Regions from separate parts of the Exiguobacterium sp. s59 genome, predicted to be linked through region 1. Evidence: riboswitches for the same ligand, from Rfam matches in the RefSeq annotation. Region 1 holds a riboswitch; the other holds the start of a gene.
The links. A riboswitch is a leader RNA that binds a small molecule or an ion and turns the genes downstream of it on or off. The one in region 1 is predicted to bind FMN.
Positions count from the first base shown of each region.

Region 2: another riboswitch for FMN. It lies ahead of ribD (bifunctional diaminohydroxyphosphoribosylaminopyrimidine deaminase/5-amino-6-(5-phosphoribosylamino)uracil reductase RibD); the one in region 1 lies ahead of KNO91_RS06985 (ECF transporter S component).

Region 1 covers NZ_JACSKG010000003.1:199,749-209,334, reverse strand. Annotated here, with positions in the region: gene KNO91_RS07010 (S8 family serine peptidase) at 1-1,244, opposite strand, end outside; gene KNO91_RS07005 (NAD(P)/FAD-dependent oxidoreductase) at 1,487-2,542, opposite strand; gene KNO91_RS07000 (YuzB family protein) at 2,641-2,877, shown strand; gene KNO91_RS06995 (NupC/NupG family nucleoside CNT transporter) at 3,080-4,291, shown strand; gene KNO91_RS06990 (nucleotidyltransferase family protein) at 4,344-4,904, opposite strand; gene KNO91_RS06985 (ECF transporter S component) at 4,973-5,560, opposite strand; FMN riboswitch at 5,724-5,866, opposite strand; gene KNO91_RS06980 (HesB/IscA family protein) at 5,965-6,321, shown strand; gene KNO91_RS06975 (Type 1 glutamine amidotransferase-like domain-containing protein) at 6,363-7,001, opposite strand; gene KNO91_RS06970 (NAD-dependent epimerase/dehydratase family protein) at 7,161-8,015, shown strand; gene KNO91_RS06965 (NAD(P)/FAD-dependent oxidoreductase) at 8,055-9,032, opposite strand; gene KNO91_RS06960 (NAD(P)/FAD-dependent oxidoreductase) at 9,296-9,586, shown strand, end outside.
Region 2 covers NZ_JACSKG010000003.1:411,221-420,806, forward strand. Annotated here, with positions in the region: gene ribB (3,4-dihydroxy-2-butanone-4-phosphate synthase) at 1-407, opposite strand, end outside; gene ribE (riboflavin synthase) at 407-1,048, opposite strand; gene ribD (bifunctional diaminohydroxyphosphoribosylaminopyrimidine deaminase/5-amino-6-(5-phosphoribosylamino)uracil reductase RibD) at 1,048-2,112, opposite strand; FMN riboswitch at 2,269-2,410, opposite strand; gene KNO91_RS08055 (undecaprenyl-diphosphate phosphatase) at 2,491-3,303, opposite strand; gene KNO91_RS08060 (homing endonuclease associated repeat-containing protein) at 3,811-4,398, shown strand; gene KNO91_RS08065 (sensor domain-containing diguanylate cyclase) at 4,444-6,123, opposite strand; gene KNO91_RS08070 (DegV family protein) at 6,419-7,249, opposite strand; gene KNO91_RS08075 (ABC transporter ATP-binding protein) at 7,411-8,109, shown strand; gene KNO91_RS08080 (ABC transporter permease) at 8,122-9,586, shown strand, end outside.

The DNA.
Region 1 (9,586 bases):
CGGACATCAGCGTTTGCGACTGCTTGTCCATTCGAATTGCGCACCGTCGAAGAGATTGAGACGACTTCACCCGCGTAGTAGTATGACTTCGACGTCGATACCGTCGTCGTAAGTGCTTGTACCGGTTGTGTCGTACCACCAGAAGTAGGGGCTTGGACGAGTCCATTTCCGAACCAAGTGTCACGACCTGCCGTACCGAGGTCAATCGAATCTTGCGATAATTTCGTACGTAGTTGCGTGCTCGATAACGTTGGGAAGGCTTGCTTCATGAGCGCAAGGTTACCTGCGACGTAAGGTGTCGCCATCGATGTCCCACTCATTTGACCGTAGCCGCCATTAGAGAGTGTTGAATTGATGCTGACTCCAGGAGCCGCGACTTCGACTGTGCTACCTGTTGCTGAGAATGAGGCGCGGTTGTTATTGATATCTGTCGCAGCGACGGCGATTGCCGAGTTGTAACGAGCCGGGTAGTTGACGAGGTCTCCTGATCCATCGGTACGTCCATTGTTACCGGCTGCTGCAACGACGAGAATCCCTGCGTTATTCGCACGATCCACGACTTGTTGGAGTGTCGTCGAAGGACTTGTCGTTCCAAGGCTCAAGTTGATGATGTCCATGTCGTTCGTAATCGACCAGTCAATCCCGGCAATAATACTCGATAGACTACCACTTCCGTTTGCCTCGAGTGCTTTGACGGCATAAATACTTGCCTCGTGTGCGATTCCGACGGTCCCGATACTGTTGTTACGGGCTCCAATAATCCCAGCGACGTGCGTCCCGTGACCGTTGTCATCGGCATAAGAACTCGTCACCGTACTAAATGAGGCACCACCGGCAATCGTTAAGTCCGGGTGAGCGGAGATCCCGGTATCGACGACGGATACTTTGACACCTTTACCAGTGAATCCGCTCTGCCAAGCGGAAGGAGCTTGTAATTTAGGAATTCCCCAATCTTGGCTTTGGTTCTCGATATGTACCGTTTGATCCACTTCCACGTGTGCGACATGCGGGTTATTCTTCAGTCCGTTCAGGGCAGACTTCGGAACTTCGAGTGCCGCTGCTGGAATATTCGAATACTGTTGACGAACTTCCATGCCTTCAATCGAGAGCGGGATTTTCTTTGCCGATTCTTTGAAGACGACGAGGACGCGTTCTTTCTCTTTGTTCGGGGCAGCTTCTGCGCCTCCAGGTACGGTTGATAAGACGAGCAATGATGCGAGGACGGTGCTACAGATTTTTTTCAACTTGTTTCCTCCTTTAGGATAGTAGGCAAGATGACAGGATGTCGGGCTGCCGTGTTCATAGAGTAACAAGTTTTTCCAACGTATAGAATATGTCGTAGGCATTAAAAATCTGAATATTTAGATAAGGATAGAGGGGATTAAGATACAAGACTTTTGACTCAATAAGACGGTGGTTGAATGAATAATCGATGATCGGATTTATAAAAAAAGCGAATCGACCAGTCAGGTCAATTCGCAATCGGTTATTTGATGACTTTATGTTTCCAAAGAATACCGGACTTCAATAGGCGAGCGACTTTTCCGGTGAGCGATTGTTTCCCCATAAACACCCCAAAGCCTGCTTTCTTCCCGAGGGAACCGAGCGTCCCTTTCAATTTGATGTCAGGTAACTCTGGATAGGCGAGCCCCTTCCACTTACAGAGGAGCACTTGAACGATTTGTTCTGCCTGAGCTTCGGCGAGTTGTCCAGACGGTGCGTACGGCAAGCTAGCGTTGTCTCCAACGACGAACACGTCCGGTAAGCCTGGTACGAAATGATGTTCCGTCAGTTTGACACGTCCGCCTCCATCGAGCTCCCATCCTTGGTTGCGTACGACAGCGACCGGTTGAATCCCAGCTGTCCATACGGTCAAGTCAGAAGGGAACAAATCTTCATGGTTCCATAAACCATCGGCATCGACGCGCGTAATGTTGGCGTTGTTAATGACTTCGACCCCATGCTCTTCGAACCAAGATTGGACATACATCGAGACACGATTTGATAAGAACGATAGCACGGAAGGTCCACGGTCAAACAAGCGAACCGTCAAATCAGGACGACTCTCGCGTAGTTCGCTTGCGAGTTCGACACCGGATAATCCTGCTCCAACGACTGAAACGACCGAGCCAGGTCGTAACCCGTTGATCGCTTGCTGCGTTTTACGCGATTCTTCAAGTGTTTGAATGCTGTACGTGAATTCCGCTGCACCTTGGACGTTATGATACTTGTCCTCACAGCCTAATCCGATGACGAGGTCATCATACGGTACCTTTTCTCCACTCGCGAGCAGAACCATCTTGTCTTCGGTATCGATATCCGTGACTTGTCCGTATATGTAGTCAATTTCTTCCGGAAAGTCGATGCGAATATCGCGGTCCGAGACCGTTCCTGCAGCGAGCGCATAATACTCTGTTTTTAATCCATGATAAGGTAAGCGATCGACGAGCGTGACCGAGACGTCCTTCAACTGGTGCCCAAGAACTCTTTCGATGACACGCATTCCCCCATAACCGCCCCCTAAGACGACTAATTTGCGCATAATAATCCCCCTTTGTTACTCTTCAACTGTATCATGTTATAATCTGCCGTAGAAGAACCATTTTCCGATAATTCACGTAAAGAAAGACGGTGACATATATGATGAATCCAATCATCGAATTTTGTGCCTCGAATTTAGCGATGGGCTCACAGGTTGCCCGAGCAAAATTGGAGTCCGACCCGGACCTCGATGTAGTCGAATACGGCTGTACGGGCTACTGTGGCGTCTGTTCCCTCGATTTGTTCTGCCTTGTCGATGGGGAAGTTGTGACCGGTGAAACACCGGATGAATTAGTGACGAAGGTGTATGAAAAAATAGAAGAGATGGCATGGTAAAAAGTTTGGGGGATGACCTCAAACTTTTTTATTTCACCCGTTGCATTTTAAAAAGAGGGATGTTATATTCTAAGAGGTTCGAATGTAGGTTGTCTGACGTTTAACAACGAGAAAAAGAAAGCGTTTCAAACGGTAGGGCACATCTCTTTTCGGGTATGACACATATAATAGCTTTGTTTAATATGAAAGGAGCACAACATCAATGAAAATCATGAGTGTGGTTGGTATTTTGGCACTAATTGCAATCGCTTACATCTTCTCTACCAACCGTAAAGCCATCAAATGGCGCACGGTCTTGGCAGCGTTCGCTGTTCAATTCGCGTTTGCTTTCCTCGTGTTGTATACGTCTTGGGGACGTTCGGCACTTGAATGGATCTCGAGCGGGGTTCAAGCCATCTTGAACACGGCGGGTGACGGGATTGCGTTCGTATTCGGAACAGCAGTCGGCGGCGACAACTTCGTCTTCGCATTCCAAGTTCTTCCGATTATCGTTTTCATGTCATCATTAATCGCGTTACTTTACTATCTTGGCGTCATGCAGTGGGTCATCCGTATCCTCGGTACGGCACTTGCAAAAGCATTAGGAACGTCACGTAAAGAGTCACTTTCAGCAACAGCAAACATCTTCGTTGGTCAAACGGAAGCACCGCTTGTCATCAAGCCTTACCTTCCTACGATGACACAATCTGAGCTCTTCGCAGTCATGGTCGGTGGTCTCGCATCGGTTGCCGGTTCTGTACTTGCTGGATACGCAGCACTTGGTGTACCGCTCGAATACTTGCTCGCAGCAAGCTTCATGGCAGCACCAGCTGGTCTCTTATTTGCTAAAATCATCGTGCCAGAAACAGAAGAGTACGATGATGACATCGAGATTGCAGAGGAAGAAGAAGACAGAGCGGCGAACTTCGTCGATGCAGCGGCACGTGGTGCTTCTGACGGTCTCTTCCTTGCCTTGAACGTCGGTGCAATGCTTCTCGCGTTCGTTTCATTGATTGCGCTTGTCAACTTGATCCTCGGTTCAGTCGGTGGACTCTTCGGATTCGATAGCTTGTCACTCGAATTGATTCTTGGTTATGTGTTCGCGCCACTCGCGTTTGTCATTGGTGTGCCGTGGGCAGATGCTGTACAATTCGGTAGCTTCCTCGGTCAAAAGTTGGTATTGAACGAATTCGTTGCATTCTCTGAGTTCGCACCAATCATCGGTTCTGGTGATTTGTCAGCTCGTACAGAAGCGATGATCGCATTTGCACTTTGTGGTTTCGCAAACATCTCGTCACTCGCGATCCTTCTCGGTGGTCTTGGTGGTATGGCGCCAAACCGTCGTGGTGACATCGCACGTATGGGTGTTCTCGCGATTCTCGCAGGTACGCTTGCAAACTTGATGTCAGCTACATTGGCTGGACTTCTTCTTTAATCGATATAAGAAAACGCGATCACTTCGGTGGTCGCGTTTTTTAACGTAGGAATTATGTATACAATTTGACGTTCGGCCATTGAGCTGGCCAATTTTTTTGAGCCATTCGCTTTAAGTAGATTGAATGCTTTGAAGAGTTTGCTTCAAAGAGAGGCGTTGGCTTCACTTGTAGACTGAGCAAATCTTGAATTCCATATGGCGCGGCGAAGATGAAATCACCGTTTGAATTTAGACGTACCCCGATTGCTGTCACAGTTTCGGGGAAATGGGCTAGTGCATCCATCGATGAGGTATACGGAGGCAGATGGTTCACATGATGCATTCTCGCTTGGTTTTTGACAGACCACGGTACGTTTGGGTTCAATTGATACAACGTTTGCTCTATTTCTTTCTCGATTGATTCTTCTGGCTGGGTAGGGTCGAAATAAATCACATCCACATCGTCCGTTTGTGTCGGAGTATCATATCCGTGGAGATGGTCCCATATTTTTGCGCGGATATAGCCCGCGCAAATCCACCAGTCTGGTAGATGAAGAGTAGCGACGGTACGGAGGTGCTTCATGAGTTCTGCATCTTGCTGTAAGAAATGAATCAAGTCCTGTTCATGTTCCATCAATCAATATCCTCCAAATCATATGATGAAAAAAGCATCTAGGCAATGCCTAGATGCTTGTATATCGATTACGCTTGAAGCTGTACACGTTGACGTTCGATCCACGGCTTCAATTTCAAGAAGAGTGGAACGAAGAGTGCGCTGATCAAGATCGCTTTAATCAAGTTGAACGGTAAAATCCCGTAAAGGACGAGGTCCGTCTTCACGGCCGGGTCGGCCATGTCTGCCATTCCGAAGAAGAAAGCATAGGCTGGCAAGATGACGAGATAGTTTAAGATGGCGAGGCTGAGTGCCATTGTGATTGTACCGGCGAGTAGTCCAGAAGCGAGTGCTTTGTTCGTCTTCCGTTTGTGATAGAACCATGCGACCGGGTACATGAATGCGACACCTGCGAAGAAGTTTGCGACTTCTCCAACCGGGACACCGCCACCGTTAAAGACATAATACAAGACGTTTTTCAATCCGACGACCACGACACCTGCGAGTGGTGAAAAGACAATCCCGGCAATGAGTGCAGGAATGTCGCTAAAGTCCACTTTGAGGAATGGCGGTAAAAATGGGAGCGGGAAGTTGAATAGCATGAGTACGAACGAAATCGTCCCGAGCATCGCCAAAGTCACCATTGTTGTCAGTCGTTTGTTGCGCGTAGTTTTCATCAGAATCTCTCCTTTAGGTCGCTCCTCGATGAATGGCACCCGTAGCATATAAAAACCCGATTGCAAAGAAGACAATCGGGAGAGTTTACGCGCATACGAAATAGATGTTTTCCGAGGTGGAAGAGTCCACGTCAAAGAAAACATCCGGATATCGGTCGGATGCCGCCATCTTCTCCCATCCAGACTATACTGTCGGCTTTCGAATCTCACGAAATCAGCAAGCAACGCCTTGCTCGCTCACGGGCTGAGAAGAATAAATTCTTCAATACCGCCGGTCGGGAATTTCACCCTGCCCCGAAGATGGAACGATTTAATTTTTTTTGTTACAGTTTAGTTATACAAGATAATGCACAAAACTACAAGTCAATTGACTTGAAATGAAGATAAAATGAGGAGGAGTTCAGATGATTCATTTGACAGAATCAGCAGCACTTCAAGTACAAGAGATGATAAAACAGACCGAACGCCCGGATGCACAATATTTGCGAGTAAAGGTCCAAGGTGGCGGATGTACAGGACTTTCATATGGAATGGGCTTTGATGAAGAGAAAACGGACAAAGATGTTCAATTTGATCACCATGGTGTCCGCGTCATCGTCGCTGAAGTGGATCATGGTGTCGTCGATGGACTTGAGATCGACTATAAGCAGTCGATGCTCGGCGGAGGCTTTACGATTAAAAACCCGAATGCGATCGCCACGTGTGGATGCGGCTCAAGTTTCCGTACGGCAACGAACGCCGGTACACCTGGAGAATGTTAATCACGTTAGACTATGGCGCGCCATAGTCTTTTTTTGTGCGATTAATTTAAACGATAGAAGGTCTTATTGACCGAATCCGTAATGATGACTTCATCATCCGGTAGTAGAACAACTTGTTCATTAAATTTTTGCTCGTACTGCTCGATTCGCTCCGAAATCGTATGATTGCTAGGGAAAATATCCTCTCTATCAGCATGAGGCATAATCGGGAAATCAAATAGACCGACCCCATCCAATGAAAAGTCGGCCTCGGTCACGAACAAATCAGGTGTAAAATGATTGATAATTTTCAAATGAGGTCCGAGGGCGATTGTTCCTGCACTGACGCCGATTATAAGAATGTTTCGTTCGGCAATTTCTTTAAGAATAACGTGAGCTCCACTACGATGAATGTGTTTTAAAAGGAAAACTGGATTTCCTCCAGCGATATAAATGCATTTGTAATTCAATAAATGAATAGGGTCATCCATTTCAACATCTAGATAATCAACTTGTTGAATACCTAATTGAAGAAATATCTCTTTTGCTTGCTTAATCCGTGGATGAGTTGATTTTTGATTTGTCGCTGCAGTAGTAATGATACACACTGAAGTGTCTTCAGGTTTTTTATCGAGTAACTTTAAAAATGATCGCGTGAGTTTCTTATTTGAAAGTCCTTTTGAAGTAAGCATCAATTTCATATCCATCTCTCCGATAATCGTTTAGTTCATTAAATTATCTAATAAATAAATTAAAAAAGGAAGGACAGTTATGTTGTTAGAAAATAAAATTGGCAAAGGTTACATGTAGGAAATGAACGGGAATATTGGATACAGAAAGATGAGAAGGGGGCTAGGGTGATGAGAAAAGTATTGATATTCGGAGGGTCACGCTATTTCGGGAAGCGACTTGCCTTGCGACTCGCGGAGGCGGGGGACGATGTGACGATTGTGACGAGAGGGCAACTGCAAGTGCCAGAAGCCGAAGGGATACGGTCAATCAAAGGAGATCGGCAATCGGTCGCAACGATGAAAGACTTGGCACGCGAACGGTACGACCTCGTCTACGACAATATTTGTTTTACGCCGTATCAGGCAAAGATTGCGTCGGACGCGTTCATGGACAAAGTGGGGAAATATGTATTGACGTCTACGATGTCGGTGTATGCTCCGGGTCCTGACTTAAAAGAGAGTGACTTCAATCCGCTCCATTATGAATACCACTTAGAAGCTGAGCATGATTACGGACAAGGAAAGCGAGAGGCAGAATCGTTCTTCTTCCACCGGGCCTCGTTCCCGGTCGCGACCGTTCGCCTGCCGATTGTCTTAGGGCCGGACGATTATACAGATCGACTCAAATTTTATGTGGATGCGATTCGTAACGAGGAACCGGTTGTCTTGCATCATCCGGAAGCGAAGATGGGCTTCATCTCGAGTGCGGAAGCAGCGGCATTTTTAGAATGGGTAGGACGCGCGAACGTGACGGGTCCATTCAACGCGGCAAGTGACGGTCTCATCTCCATGGGTGCTCTGATGGAACGGATCGGTCATCACGTCGGAAAACCGGTCCATATTATAAAAGACGGGGAGTCGTCCCCATATGATTCGGATGTCGACTATTACATGTCAATCGCTGAAGCGAAGAAAGCAGGCTACGTCTTCACGCAGTTGGATGACTGGATTGACCGGGTCATCATTCAGACGATGCGGAAATAAAAAAATCCTCTGTGGATACGGTCCACAGAGGATTGATGATTATTTCCCGGCAAATACAGATGTCGAGTGTTGTGGGTGACGAGCAGTCGGGTCCACAAGTTGTTTTACTTGGTTGATGGCGATTGGGGCTTCACCGAAACCTGTTGCAATCAACTTCACTTTTCCTTCGTATGTGGCGATATCACCACAAGCGAAGATGCCGGCGACTGTCGTTTCCATACGTGAGTCGACGCGGATTGTGTTCTTCTCAAATTCCATTCCCCAGTTCTTGATTGGACCAAGAGATGAAACGAATCCGTAGTTACAAATCAAATCATCAATTTCAACGATTTTCGACTCACCGTCTTTATCTGTCAGTTCGACAGATTCGATATGTGTCTCACCTGAAAGTGACTCGATGTTGTATGGGGTAAGGACGTTAATCGTCGATGCTCTCATCTGTTCGACCGTATGTTCGTGAGCACGGAAACGGTCGCGACGGTGGACGATGTGTACTTCTTTCGCAATCCCTTCGAGCATGAGCGCCCAGTCGACGGCTGAATCTCCGCCACCTGCAATCATGACACGGCGATCACGGAATTTCTCCATGTTGTCGACGAAGTAATGAAGGTTTGCGTAATCTTCACAGCCGTCAAGACCGAGTGGACGAGCCGAGAAGGCACCGTTTCCTGCAGTGATGATGATGGCTTTCGTATGATATTCTTCTTTATTTGTCGTCAAAACAAATGTGCCGTCCTCAAGACGTTCCACCGTTTCAACCGTTTCGCCGAGGCGGTAGTCTTGCTCGAATTGATCAGCTTGCGCTTTCAATTGATCGATCAAGTCCTGTGCTTTCACTTTCGGGAAACCAGCGATATCATAGATATATTTTTCAGGATAGAGCGTTGACAACTGACCGCCGAGTTGCGGTAAGCTTTCAATCAACGTCGTATCGAGTTGGCGCATGCCTGCGTAAAATGCGGTGAACAGTCCGACCGGGCCGCCACCGATGATGATTACATCTTTCGTCGTCTTCATCGAATTCCTCCTCAAAGCGTATACATCTATTATAGAGAGTTTATTGAATTAAATCCATTCAGTACAAACATGCAACACTTTCAAAAAAAATTCAAGAAGATAAGCTTTTCCATTGAGAATTCAATTTAAAGAGCGTACAATAAAGCAGAAGCAATTGTGAACAGATGTTGAACAAGAATGGGCTTTATTGTGAACATCTATGTGAAGAAACACACAACATAGTTGTTCAAAAAAACAAAACTTTAAACAAGGTGGAAATGAACATGAAACGACCTAACATTGTTATTCTTGGCGCGGGCTTTGGCGGACTTATTACAGCTGTCAACCTTCAAAAGACACTCGCTGCAGGTGATGCGAACATCACGCTCATCAACAAGCATGATTATCACTACCAAACGACATGGCTTCACGAACCAGCTGCTGGAACGATGAACCCAGACCAAGCACGCATTTACATTAACGACATTGTGAACCCGTCACGTGTGAAACTTGTCAAAGGGATCGTCGATCGCGTCGATACTGCTGCGAAACAAGTGACGCTCGAAGATGGTTCT
Region 2 (9,586 bases), 210 kb from region 1:
GAGACGCCTCCTTTTTTGGCGATGAGTGGGAAAAGATGTCCTGGGCGTTGAAAGTCAGACGGACGTGATGATGGGTTCGCCAATTCGCGAACGGTATGGGAGCGCTCGCTCGCGGAGATCCCTGTCGTCGAATCGACATGGTCGATACTGACCGTAAATGCCGTACCATGTGGGTCCGTACTGTTCGTCACCATTGGCACAAGGTCAAGGCGTGCCGCGACTTCTTCGGCGACGGCGGCACAGACGAGTCCTTTTCCTTCCGTGATCAAAAAGTTCATCGTCTCAGGTGTCATCTTGTCACCGAGCACGACAAAGTCACCTTCATTCTCACGGTCCTCGTCATCGACAACGATGATGGGACGTCCGCGTCTTAACTCTTCAATCGCTCGATCGATCGAATCAAACATTACCATCCCGCCTTTCCATAGCCTTGTGATGCCAAAGACTCGAGTGTCATCTTCGACTGCCCGACTAATTTTTCCATATATTTTGCTAACAGATCACATTCCAAATTGACAGAGTCGCCGACATGCTTCGATCCGAGAACGGTCTCGCTATATGTGTGCGGGATCAAGGACAGGCTAAATCCACGTTCTGATACATCAAATACGGTCAGACTTGTCCCGTCCACAGAAATCGATCCCTTAGGCACGATGTATGAAAGAAGCGAACGGTCGCATTGAATGTCGACATATACGGCATTCGCGAGTGGACGTTTCTTGGCGATGCGTCCGACGCCGTCGACGTGTCCGGACACGAAATGCCCACCGAATCGTCCGTCCGCTGGCATCGCCCGCTCCAGATTGACTCGTGTGCCCGGCTTGACCCCATCTAAACTGGAGGCTTTCAACGTCTCTGGCATCACATCAACAGCGAACGTCGACGCGTCAAACGTCGTGACCGTCAGACAAATCCCGTTCACCGCAATGCTGTCCCCGACCTTCACGTCCTCGAGCACTTTCGTACCTGACAGGACGAGCCGTAAGGACGGTCCATTTCGCTTCACCGCTTTGACCGAACCGATTTCTTCTACGATTCCGGTAAACATCAGAGCGCCTCCTTTCGAAGGACAACTTTCAGATCGGGTCCAATCGTCTCGACCTGATGAATGCCAAAGCGAGCAATCGCATCGATCGAGCCTTCCTGCTGCGAGCGATAGATGCCGTTCTTCCCGCCGAATACGCGCGGTGATTGATAGGCGACCCATTCATCGACATAGCCCCCGTCAAGAAGCGATGTGACAAGCGTCGGTCCCGCCTCCACCAACAAGCGCCCAACCCCGTTCGCGTACAATGTCTCGAGCATGCTCCCGAGTGACGTATAATCGAATAGCTCGATGCCCATAGCACGCGCCCGTTCCCGTCTCTCTTCATCGTCTGACGAAGTGAACAGAAGGACCGGTACGTCTTCAGCCGTTCGAGCAAGCGTGCTCGCAAGTGGCAAGCGAAGATCACGGTCGAGGACGACTCGCTTCGGCTGACGTGTCTCTCGGTCCAATCGAACGGTCAGTGCCGGATCATCGGCGAGCACCGTTCCAATCCCCGTCAAAATCGCATCGACTGTCGCGCGTAGTTCATGAACGTCACGACGAGCTTCCGAACTCGTCACCCACTGGCTCTCCCCCGACTCCAAGGCAACTTTCCCGTCGATGCTCGTCGCCGTCTTTAAGATGACGTACGGTCGTTTCGTCTCGAGCGCTCGCAAGAACGCTGGATTCAATTCCCTTGCTTCATCTTCAAGCAGTCCGACTTCGACCTCGACCCCAGCCGACCGGAGACGCATGATTCCTTTTCCGGCAACGAGCGGGTTCGGGTCCTCCATGGCGATGACGACCCGTTTGATTCCGGACTCTACAATCAAGTCGGCGCACGGTGGTGTTTTCCCGTGATGCGAGCACGGCTCAAGCGTGACGAAAAGTGTTGCCCCGTACGCTGCCGCACCTGCCATCTTGATTGCATGAACCTCGGCATGCGGTTCGCCTGCCTTGAGATGGGCGCCTAGCCCGACGATGCGACCGTCTTTGACGAGAACGGCACCGACGAGCGGGTTCGCCCCAGTCTGTCCATCAGCCGATTTCGCCAATTGGATGGCCTGTTTCATGTACTGTTTCATCGTTCTCCCTCCTTTTTTCCGTACAAACAAAAGACCCTAAGGAAAAGGTCCTTAGGGTCTTGGTGGGAGGGTTTTCGCCGCTTTTGGGCAAGCCAAATAAACGTTTTCTTTACAGAAAAGCGTACGACGAAGCACAGGTCACGCGAACCTGTTTTTTTGTTCCTTCTCCCATCCAGACTATACTGTCGGCTCTAGAGTCTCACTAGATCCACCGTTCGCACACGTGCGCCCGGGTCACGGACTTAGGGCATGGCCCATCACCGCCGGTTGGGAATTTCACCCGACCCCGAAGGAATATTTGTTTGTACAGATTTACTGTATCGCAATTATTTTTATTTCGCAAAACAAAAAGCGCCACTCGTGTGAGTAGCGCCTCGATTATGCGAGAAAGAGGACGACAAGAAGCCCGACAATCCAGCAATAATATGAGAAATACTTCAGTTCACCTTTGGCCATGATGTGTTGGAACCACTTCAACGAAATCGCGGTCAATGCATAAGAAGCGATGAACGCTAAGATGAGCGGGCCGAACAAGTCACGCGTCTCTGGGTTCGTAAACAAAGCCGGACCGTCCAAAATCATCGTGCCGAGACTGATTGGGATGAACAGGAAGAATGAGAAACGAAGTGCTGATTCCTGCTTGATTCCGAGTAACATCGCCATGACGATAGTCGCCCCAGAGCGACTAATGCCTGGGATAAGTGCTACCGCTTGGGCAAGTCCAATCAAGATGGCGTCACGTAACGTGATACCGCCGTCCCCTTTATTTCCGCGCATATTTCGAATGAACCAAAGCGCGAGACCTGTGATGATGAGCGTATATCCGACCGTTGCGACGCCACCGAGTACTTCTCCGATCCAGTCACCGAAAACGACACCGAGGACACCGGCTGGAACCGTTGCGACGAGGAGCAAGCCGATAAACTTCACATCGACCATCGTTTCTTCCGTTCGGTCCTTCTTGAATAGGAACGTCCATAAACTGACGATGAGACGGATGACATCTTTACGATAGACCGTCAAAACCGCGAGGAGCGAAGCAAAATTTACGAAAACTTCAAATGACAATCCCGGCAAGTCGATGTTAAATAATTCTTGGAAGATAACAAGATGTCCACTTGATGAAATCGGAATCGGCTCCGTGAATCCCTGGATCAATCCGAGCAACGTATAAAATAACCAAACTGTCATAATGGTAATCCTCTTTTCTGTTTTTCACTCAATGCGCCTATTTTAGCAGAATTGGACTTTCGTTGACCAGCTGTTAAAAATTTTTTGATGTAATTTCAATATTCGATTGATTAGTCTGAAAATTAAATTTATTATAGAAGGGTACTCATCTGGAGCGAAGGCGATGACCCCATCTCTCCAGTTGGGTACTTTTTTATAAAAATATGACATTTTTGGTTGATTAAAACTTTTTGTTTACATTTATCTCGAAATTCGATTTAATTTGTAATAGAACTGTTACCATTTTTTGAAATCTTTTTATGTGACTTTAGACCTATCCATTTCTTAGAATATGTTTAAAAATTTTCAAAATCACGTTAATAAATCCGAAAAACCATCCGATAGTATGATTGTAGGAGCATTTTTTTCATCTTTGTCGGTTCATATTTGAGTCCACGGAAGGAGGAACCATCATTGAGTCAAACGCTAACCACTAAATCCCATCACCTGTCCACTGAACAGCAGAGGATGATCCATTGCATCCGCCTTCTCGGGGACTTGTTGAAGGAACGTCCGCGCCGTTCTGTCTATCGTCGCTTTGCCATGGAACAGAATTGGCCATCTCCTGAATCGATCATCAGACAGTTCGGGTCATGGGCTGAGGCACTTGCCATCGCAGGCTATGAATGGCATGGAGAAGCAACTGTCGAATTGCCAGACAAAATGCCAAAGTATACACGCGAGGACATCATCGAGACACTTGCGCTTTATTCGCGAGACATGGGCTCGATCATCACCTTGAAGAAGTATCAGCAATGGCGAAAGCTCCATCCGAAGGCACCGAGCCATTATCACATCGTCAAGACGTTCGGTTCGTGGCATGATGCCTGTGCCGAGGCAGGACTTGAGGCAAGTGTCACCTATTCGAAAACGGAACTCTCCAACGCGCTCCGTGAAGCTATTCAGGAAATGGGCTTCTCCCTCTCATTCGAAGCATATCGGGAATGGGCGAAGCGTAACAACAAACCTTCGACAAAAGCGATCTTACATCGTTACGGCTCTTGGTCAGCCGCCGTTCATGCGGTTGAATCGGAACTTTATAATACGAACTCATAATCTTTTCATACAAAAGGAGGATCTGCCATTTGGCGGATCCTCCTTTCATCTGACTTCTGTTGATAATCCTTGATAGTGGGCGACCCGGTCACGACCATTGAACTTGGCACCGACATACATGGCTCGGTCCGCATGCCGGAGTACCGTATCGAGGTCTTCATATTCATGAATCGTCTCGATCCCAATACTCGCCGTCACCGTAATGCGTGTCCCTTCCGTGCCAAAGTCATGTCGTTTCAGTGCGTCGCGTATCTTTTCACCGACCAGTTGGGCTGCAGCCTCATCCATCCGAGGAAAGACGAATACAAATTCTTCGCCACCATACCGTGTCACCAAATCTGTCGCCCGAACGCTACGCGTGAACAATTGTCCGGCCTCAATCAACACCTCGTCCCCGAACGCATGTCCATATGTATCGTTGATCGACTTGAAATGATCCAAATCAACTAGGAAAAGGGATAGTGGATAGGATGCGACGTCGTTCAATCGTTCTGTCGTCCAGTTACGTAACGCCCGCTGATTATGGAGACCTGTCAACGGGTCCGTCAAACTCTCATGTTGAAGGCGGTCCCGCTCATCGATTCGCTCGATTGACCACGACAACGTTTTGAGGAGCCGATTCACTTCGACGGCAATCGGCATCTCATACGCGCCGTTCGCTGTCGTCGACACCATACAGCTGACGGCCGTTTCCGCTCCCCAAACAGGCTGGATAACGAGCGCCGAATGATGAAGCTCTTGTTGCTGTTGTTGCAAGTCGGGATGCCATTCATGAAGTGAATCATAGACGAAACATGGCTCATCCTCGTCTTGATAGCGCTCGATCGTATAAGCGTCCGGTACACTCGGGATGATGCGTCCCGTCATATCATAAAACGTCCGCTCCCCTTTTCGGTTGACCTGCAGCCAACCACGTTCGACTTCAACGACGTCACGTAGTCCGTTCCAAAACTTTTCAATCAACAGCTGTTCACTATCGACACGATAGAGCTGCTCTTTCAATCGCTCGACCTGATCGACTTTTGTTTTCGTCTCTTCTGTCTCCGTCGCTTTCGACATCGTCATCTTTAAGACGGATAGAACGAAGAATGTGACAATCAGCCCGACATATCCAAACACGAGATACGATTCAATCGCAATCATCGTGAACAACAGTTCGAGTGACACGACGAGCCAATCGAATCGAATCAACCGCCACATGATCGGTAACGGGATTCGTTCTCCGACCATGAAGTACGACAGGGCAAAACTCATCGTTAGAACGAGGAAGAGCGTACCTAAGAACGCCAACATCGCCACGCCTTGTTGCATCAAATGAACCGGTTCACCGATGCGTCCACCGAGGCCGATATAGGCTAGGCCTGGCAATAGGACGAGGAAGCATTCAATTACCGTATTGAGCGGATAGAAATGTAAGAAACGACGACGCCCTACCCGACGGTTGAACGTCCTCGCCTGAAAGGTGAACAAGAGGAGCTGTCCCATCAGGAGGGCCGGGGCGAGTCCATAGAGGAAGAACGTGATAAAGACGAACATCTCATGGAACGTGAAATGCAGATGTCTACGCTTGAGCGGGTTCATGACGAACAAAGCACCTAGTGTATAGATAAACCAAAACAACGGCCAGTCAAACGATTCGAGGTGGTGCAAAGTCAAATACGTCACACCTGTGAAGACGACGGCCCATGCGAGCCAGCTCCGAACTAGATACTTCCGAAATCGCATCGTCTTCTCCCCTTTTCCCGTTCATTTTTTCTAGTATGACCCGTAATGCAAAAACATTCCAGCAATTGTTTGAAAGTTGAGACAATGAAATATTGAAATTATTCCCATTTAGATGTTTTACTTAACAACAAGTCGGCAACAGTCATAGAAAGGAGGCTAACAATGGACCTTTCCATGTTTCTCATCACATTTCTTTTGATCTATTCGCTGACGATCACGTTTCTATTTTTACGGAAGCAAAAACAACATTGAAACATACAAAAGGCGATCCTCTCACGAGCATCGCCTTCATGTCTTATTTCGCTTTCAAATATGAAATCCCGATCGACCCAGATCCCGTATGTGCCCCGAGAAGCGGTGCGAGCGTGTCGACCCGAATCGGAATCTTGTCACCGAGTCGTTCTTTCCATTCTTGCGCGAGTTCAGGGACGTTCCCGTGGAAAATCGAGACATCCTGACATTCTCCTGACTCAATCGCCGCACGCACCACTTCGAACAAGTGGGCTTGTGCTTTCTTGTATGTGCGGACGGTCTGATAAGGAACGATTAATCCGTCCTCAAATCGAAGTACCGGCTTCAATTGAAGCATATTCCCGATCAATGCTTTCGATTTTGAGATACGCCCGCCTTTTTGCATCTGCGTCAAATTTTGAAGCGTCAACTCGATTCGCACATCTTCGACGCGCTCCTTCATGTAGGCTTCCACGTCTTCAAGTGCATCGCCTCGTTCGACACGTTCAATCAACTCCTCAAACATGAGTCCCATCGTATAGATGCCTGCTCGTGAATCGAAAGCGAGTAACTTAAATTCTGCGATTTCGGCCCCTTGTACGGATGCCGAATACGTTCCGCTCAAGTCAGACGACAAGTGAATAGCGATTCCCATATCGTACTCGTCTTTCAACTTCTCATAGAGAGTGACAAAGTCTCCGATGGCAGGCTGGCTCGTCGACACACGCTCCCCGGCATCGATCCACTCATAGACGGTCGTCGCATCGACTTCAATCCCGTCCTTATACGGTTGGTCCCCTTTGACGACATAAAGAGGGACGATATGAATGTCTGGATGGTTCACTAAAGCATCTGGAAGGACAATCGTGCTGTCCGTGATATAAGCAATCTTCATGAAAAGTTCTCCCTTAAAAAAAGTTTTTAGTACCTGGTTATATTATTTTATCACAGGTGAAGCGGTTTCACTATTTTTTCAAAACATCCTATGTGCAGCTCGTCCAATCTGACCTCGAAACGGGTACATGATACATAACGAACAAAGGAGGCGAACGAGAGATGATTCAACTCGAGAACGTCAATAAAATTTACAAGACTGGCGATGTAGAGACCGCCGCCTTGAAAGAGATTGACCTAACCATTCGTGACGGCGCATTCGTCGTCATCCTCGGACCGAGTGGAAGCGGGAAAAGTACATTACTCAACGTCATCAGCGGACTCGATACCGTATCAAGCGGCAAGATCACATTCGGGGACACGGTGTTGACCGATTTATCTCCTGAACAGATGACGGCATTCCGACGCGACCATCTCGGATTTATCTTTCAACAATACAATCTCCTTCAAAACTTGACTGTCTATGAGAATATTCAAATCGGATCTGATTTGACGAAAGACCCACTCCCCATCGATGAATTGCTCGATCAAGTCGGACTCGCGACAGCCCGTGACAAATATCCCTATCAATTATCCGGCGGTGAACAGCAACGGGTCTCCGTCGCCCGAAGTCTCGCTAAAAATCCAGCCATTGTCTTCTGTGATGAACCGACGGGGTCGCTTGACGAAGAGAATTCGAAGAAGGTGCTCGAGTTATTGGAACGACTGAACGAGACGTATCAAAAGACAATCGTCGTCATCACGCACAACAATGGAATCAGCGACATGGCGGACGATGTCATCAAAATGAATTCCGGTCGGATTGTCGAAGTAATCCATAATGACACCCGCGTCGCGGCACGTGACATTCGTTGGGGATAAGGAGGTGGCGACATGCTGTACAAAAACGTGTGGAAGACGCTCAGCAAGAAATGGATGCAACTGCTCGCCATCGCCATCATTATCGTCATGAGTTCGCTCACGTACACGATGATGTTCTATGGGATCAGCGGAATCGAAGTTCCGACCGAAGAATACTTGGAGGAATCGAACCAGGAAGACTTCGCCATCGAGATGCTGAACCGGGTAACGGAAGAAGAATTACGTGATCCCGATATCGCCACACTCGCTGGAACCGGAACGTTCACACTGGCCGACATCAAACAGACCGACGAAGACGTCTTTAATCGTTTGATCGCATCTCGCATCGATGCAGTCGAACGAGAGATGCCAGAGGCGACGATTGAGCTCCGTGACTTCAAAACGATCACGTACACGCTCGGTGATGCCGAACATCGTGGTCTCATATTGAAGGAATCTGATACAATCAACCGTTCCTATGTAGAGGCTGGATCAAGACCAAATACGAATGACGAGGTCGCCCTCAACAAAAAATATGCTGAAGAGAACGGGATTGAAATCGGGGACACGATCGATCTCGGCAGACCGTTCACCGTCAGCGGGTTCGTCCTCTTCCCTGACTACACACTCCCACTGTTCGATGACAACTTTTTCAATCTAGACCCAGGCTCTCAAACGCTCTTACTCATGACGGACGAATCGTTCGAATCCACTGTCGGACAAGAGTCGTTCCGTCTATCGGGTGTGACGGAGCAGACAGTCGTGACCAATCTCGAATTGCCATTTGTCGTGTCCGTCATGGAGACAGAAAATATCATCCGTAGCGGTGCGATTTATAGTGAAATCTCATCTGGGAAAGCGATGGCGCTCGGACTCAGTCTCTTCATCGTGTCGATTGCCGTCATCATCGTCGCCATCTTGATCTCGAACATGCTCGAGGCGGAACGTGGCCAAATCGGACTGTTGAAAGCGATCGGCTATAATCGCCGTCAAATCGCGGCGCCCTATCTCGTCCTCATCTTGATTTTCGCTTTCTTCATGCTCATCATCGGCTACTTCCTCGGTCTTTATTTTGCGGACCCGTTGAAACAGTTGTATCTCGACTTTTACCTTTTACCGTCCATCACCATCGCCCAAAGTCCGCTCGTCTTTCTCACGGCCGTGTTTGCACCATTGCTATTCTTCGCGCTCGTCGCAGGCGCAGTCATCTATAAAATCATGGGAGAAAGCGCCCTCGCCCTTCTATCACCTCGAGACAACGTCTCCTTGAATCGACTGAGCCGATTCGTCAGTCGACTATTGAAGCGAGCGAGCGGCAAGACGAAGTTCAAATACTTGTATGCCGTCAAAAGTACAGGCAGTTTTCTCATTTTCTTCCTCGGTATTTTGTTCTCGACCATTCTCATCGTCTTCGCCCTGATGATGAACGGAGCCGTCGACCGAATGACCGTGGGTGGTTTGAATGAGGCCGTCTATGAATACGAAGCGTATACAGACG